Regions from separate parts of the Faecalibacterium sp. 7 genome, predicted to be linked through region 1. Evidence: riboswitches for the same ligand, from Rfam matches in the RefSeq annotation. Region 1 holds a riboswitch; the other holds the start of a gene.
What was found. A riboswitch is a leader RNA that binds a small molecule or an ion and turns the genes downstream of it on or off. The one in region 1 is predicted to bind FMN.
Positions count from the first base shown of each region.

Region 2: it holds a riboswitch for FMN, as region 1 does, so the genes downstream of both, ACKXF7_RS13130 (ECF transporter S component) here and ribD (bifunctional diaminohydroxyphosphoribosylaminopyrimidine deaminase/5-amino-6-(5-phosphoribosylamino)uracil reductase RibD) in region 1, are expected to answer to the same signal.

Region 1 is NZ_CP186911.1:1,296,964-1,299,345, forward strand. It holds gene ribD (bifunctional diaminohydroxyphosphoribosylaminopyrimidine deaminase/5-amino-6-(5-phosphoribosylamino)uracil reductase RibD) at 1-926, opposite strand, end outside; FMN riboswitch at 1,078-1,192, opposite strand; gene ACKXF7_RS06350 (zinc ribbon domain-containing protein) at 1,511-1,720, shown strand; gene ACKXF7_RS06355 (resolvase) at 1,733-2,368, shown strand.
Region 2 is NZ_CP186911.1:2,640,795-2,643,176, forward strand. It holds gene ACKXF7_RS13125 (MATE family efflux transporter) at 1-152, shown strand, start outside; gene ACKXF7_RS13130 (ECF transporter S component) at 434-1,033, opposite strand; FMN riboswitch at 1,260-1,458, opposite strand; gene ACKXF7_RS13135 (mechanosensitive ion channel family protein) at 1,621-2,382, shown strand, end outside.

The sequences.
Region 1 (2,382 bases):
TGCTGCACGATGCCGCTTTCCAGTGCAAACCAGTTCAAGGTTCCGCCGCCTTCCAGCAGAATGCTGTCGATCTGCTCCTGCCCCAGCTGTTCCATCAGTTGCAGAAGATTCACATGACCGCAATGCGCTTCCAGACAAAGGACCCGGCACCCGGCCTGTTGATATGCCGCCTGCTTCTCCGGGTCGCCGCAGCAGGTCGCAAGAATGGTCGGAACCTGTTTGGCGGTCATGACCACCTGTGATTGCAGCGGTGTCCGCAAATGTGTATCACAGATGATCCGGACGGGATCACGGCCACCCTCTATCCGGCAGGTCAGCAGCGGGTCATCTGCTAGGATGGTTCCGACTCCCACCATAATGCCGCGGAATCGGTGTCGCTGCCGTTGAACATGATTCCGGGCAATTTCCCCGGTGATCCATTTGGAAGCGCCTGTGTATGTGGCGATTTTTCCGTCCATCGTCATGGCGTATTTCATGGAAACGAAGGGGCGTTTTGTGGTGATATAGTGGAAGAACACCTTGTTCAGCGCATCGCATTCCTCTTGCAGAACATTTTCGGTCACATCTATGCCGTGTGCGCGCAGGATTGCAATTCCTTTTCCAGCCACCAGCGGATTCGGGTCAGCAGAACCCACGACCACCCGGTGAATGCCCGCGTCCAGAATCGCATCCACGCAGGGCGGCTGCTTTCCGTAATGGCAGCACGGCTCCAATGTCACATACAGGGTCGCTCCCTGCGGATCTTCGGTGCAGGATGCCAGCGCATTGCGCTCCGCATGAGCCTGACCGTATCTCTGGTGCCAGCCCTGTCCGATGATCCTGCCCTCTTTTACGACCACGGCACCCACCATCGGGTTGGGAGACGTCCATCCGCAACCCTTTTTTGCAAGCTGCAAAGCCAGACGCATATACTCTTTGTCGTTCATCGTGTCGCCTCCAAAAGAAAAAGCCCTGAACAAAAACGTTCAGGGCAAGCCGAAAAGACACAAGGGACCCTTGTGCAAAAAAGAAAGCTCCAGAATGCAAACGCATCCCAGAGCAGCCTCCACAAGCGCCGAACCGTGCGGGCTCTGCGCTTGGTATCTTCTTTCATCCAGACTGTACTGTCGGCTTCGGAGTTTCACCGAATCATGCCTTACGGCTCGTGGGCTGTACCACCGGTAGGGAATCGCACCCTGCCCTGAAGATTTCTAATTCAATTACAGCGGCATTATAGCACGGCTCCTTTCGGATTGCAAGGGCATTCTGCAAACCGGGACGAAACCGGGATGAAGCGAATCGCTACAACAATAAAATCACATCGTCCGTAGGACAATGTGAACGGAGAATCCAAAGGGGCGCGGGTCGCCAGGCGAGAGCAGCGCCCTTTGGCACACGACTTTGCTTGCAAAGTCTAGTGTGTTACACCTTGGTTCCGGCTGATGCGGAAAAGGGGCTGCGAGAGGCTCCGGCAAGCACCTGTTCTGCGGCAGAAGGATGCGCGGATGGGCATGGTCTGCATGAAGGTCTGGTGTCGGAAGAAGTATGGCAGACTGCACAAGTCAAGATGAAAGCCAATGCACAGAAGTATGAGTTGGTAGCTCGTCCCAAAACAGACCGGGTGCATTTGCTGTCCAACATCCTGAAATGCCCGGTCTGCGGTGCGGGAATGTATGGCAATAAGTCCATCAAGAAGCGACCGGACGGGACAAAGTACAAGGATTTCTATTATTACGGCTGAAAGCACCGCAATATGCAGCGGGGCTACAAGTGCGACTACCGCAAGCAGATTCAGGAGGAAGTGCTGGATGCGGCAGTTGCTGAAGTGGTGTCCAAGCTGGTCAGCAATCCCCGCTTTGCCGCTATGATGCAGGAAAAGATCAACATGAAGGTGGATACCACTGCCATTGAGCAGGAAATCGCCGCCTATGAGAAGCAGCTACGGCAGCACTACTCCACAAAATCCCGGCTTATGGAGGAGATCGACAGCCTTGACCCGGACGACCGGCACTTTATCGCCCGGAAATCTGACCTTGACGACCGCCTTTATAAGATGTACGATAAAATCGAAGAGGCGGAAAATGGACTGATGGATGCCCGGGCAAAGAAGCAGACCATTGAAGCCGATAAAATCACAGGCGACAACATCTATAAGATCCTGATTTGCTTCGACAAGCTCTATGCCACCATGACCGAGGCGGAACGCCGCAGACTGGTGGAGATTTTGATCGACGAGGTGCAGATCTACCCGGAACGCCAGCCTAACGGACAGTGGCTGAAGTCTGTCCGGTTCAAGCTGCCCATCATCGACCATGACCTTGAATTGAGTTTGGACAATCAGGATCGTGTCGAGGTCGTGTGTTCGATGGTTAGAGTCAAAAAGCATTGATCTAATGTGAAATA
Region 2 (2,382 bases), 1.3 Mb from region 1:
GCATCCGGCTCACCCTTGCCACCCTGCTGGCCCCGCGTTTTGGGCTGGTGGGCGTGTGGTTTGCCATGAGCTTTGAGCTGACCATGCGCGGTGTGCTGTTCCTTGTGCGGCTGGCACGCGGCAAATGGCTGGACAAGGGCGCACTGGCGTAAACGATTTGGAATGCGCTCCGCGCATAAGAATAAGGAATTTTATGATAAATTCAGAGAGCCGGAAAGTCTGCGGACTTTCCGGCTCTCTCTTTTCACAGGGGAAGGTCGCAACCGCAAACTGCATTGCGCCGCAGCAGCCCTTTCCTGTAAAAAAGTGGTTCGGAACTGCCCGCGGGCGGTTCTGAACCACAAATATACTATAACTATTCTTTCGCTTGAATATGGCCAGAGCGAACGCGGCGGCCATTCAAAATCGTTCTCTGTCCTGTACAGGCAGCAGCTCACTTGCGGCCGTGCAGGATGGGAGACAGCGGCTTGTAGATCAGCAGGCACAGTGCTGCGTCCAGCAGGCCCTTGACCAGCGTAAAGGGCATATTGAAGATGACCAGACACTTGATGAGGCTGTCTGCGGAGGGCAGGATTGCCTGATACATGCCAAGGATCGCCTCCAGCGGCATATGGTAGAAGGTGACATAGGCCGGATAGGTAATAAAGTAGTTGGACGGTACGCTGAACACAGCCATGGCTGCAGCGCCTGCAATAGCACCAATGATGGCGGTCTTGCGGCTCTTGTGGTGCTTATAGACAACGCCTGCCACAGCGGAGAAAACCGCACCCAGCATGAAGTTGCACAGCTCGCCCACGCATGCGGTGGAAGTTCCCTTGATGACGATGTGCAGCAGGTTCTTCATAAAGCTGATGACCACGCCGTACACCGGGCCAAGTGCGAATGCGCCCAGCAGAGCGGGCAGGTCAGAGAAGTCCATCTTGACGAAGGACGGGATGAGCATCGGGATGGGAAACTCAATGAACATCAGGATAAAGGCCACCGCGCTGAGCATGGCGGCAACGGTAAGATTGTGGGTCGTGTTCTTTTTCATGGCTATGATTCCTTCCCGGGCAAAAGGCCCTGTAAAAATGTTCCGAAAGCTCTTTTCGTATCGCAGAAGCTGTTCCCATAAGCATTGCACACCGCCTGAGCGTCTTTGTCATTCGGTACGCCCTGCTCATGAAAGCAGTTTCTTATTTTGGAACGGGAAGGACAAACAGAAAAGCACCCTGCTGCAACAAAAAACACTGCAACAGGGCGCGTAGACAACAATTTGCCTGCCGTTTCTTACATCCGGACTATACCGTTGGTCCCGGAATCACACCGGGTCAGCACCCACAAAAGGTGGTCGCGGACTTGGAGATCTCTCATTGTCATTGCGCGCCGTTTGAACTTTTTGTTCCTTTGGCACGCTCCGGCAACGAAAGCAGCTTCCTTACCGCCAGTGGGGAATCACACCCCGCCCTGAAACGAACTTTCTGGCACAGAGTATAGCGTGCCGGCCCCGGCTTGTCAAGAGGGAACTTTTTGATTTGTATATTTTTTATCAAAGTATTCCTTTTTTGTTTTCCTCTCGGCCTTGCTCCGGCGGGTGTGATATGATATCATGGATGCGCTGTAAAAATTCAGGAGGTTAAAATGATTTTCTCGATCCGTGATCTCTCGTTTGAGCTTGGCTCGCTGCTTCTGGAAGGCTGGCTGGCGCTGGCCGCGCGTGCAGTGTGCGCCCTGCTCATCCTGCTGGCCGCATGGCTCGTGCGCCGCTGGCTGAACAAAAAGGGCATTCCGGCGCTGCTTGCCCGCAGCTGGTATTTTACCGGCACGCCCATCCTGCTGCGCAGTTTTTCCACCCCCATCCTGCGCATGTGCAGCGTCATTGGTGTGTATCTGGCCGCCGCTTCCCTGCCATGGGCCATTTCCGGCATTCCAAAGCTGCTGCTGCTCTGTTTCCGTCTCGCCATGACCCTTCTGGTCTGCGAAGGGCTGTATGCCGCATCCGATCTGGCCGACCTGCTGCTGGCTTCCTGCAGCCCAGAGATCCGCTCCAACAAAACGCTGCGCTCTCTGCTGGATACCACCTACAAGGTGCTGGTCATCGTGCTGTGCGTGGCTGCGCTGGCGCAGGAGGTGGGCTTTCCCATCGGCAGCATCGTAGCCGGTGCCGGACTTGTCGGCCTGACCATTTCGCTGGCTGCACAGGAAAGCGCCAGCAACCTGTTTTCCGGCATCGTCATCCTGCTGGATAAGCCCTTCTCGGTGGGTGACTGGATCACCGTGGGCAGTGTGGAGGGCGAAGTGATCGACATCAATTTCCGCTCCACCCGCATCCGCTCTCTGGATAAGACCATCAATGTCGTCACCAACAGCCAGATCTGTGCTTCCACGGTAAAGAACGCGGCC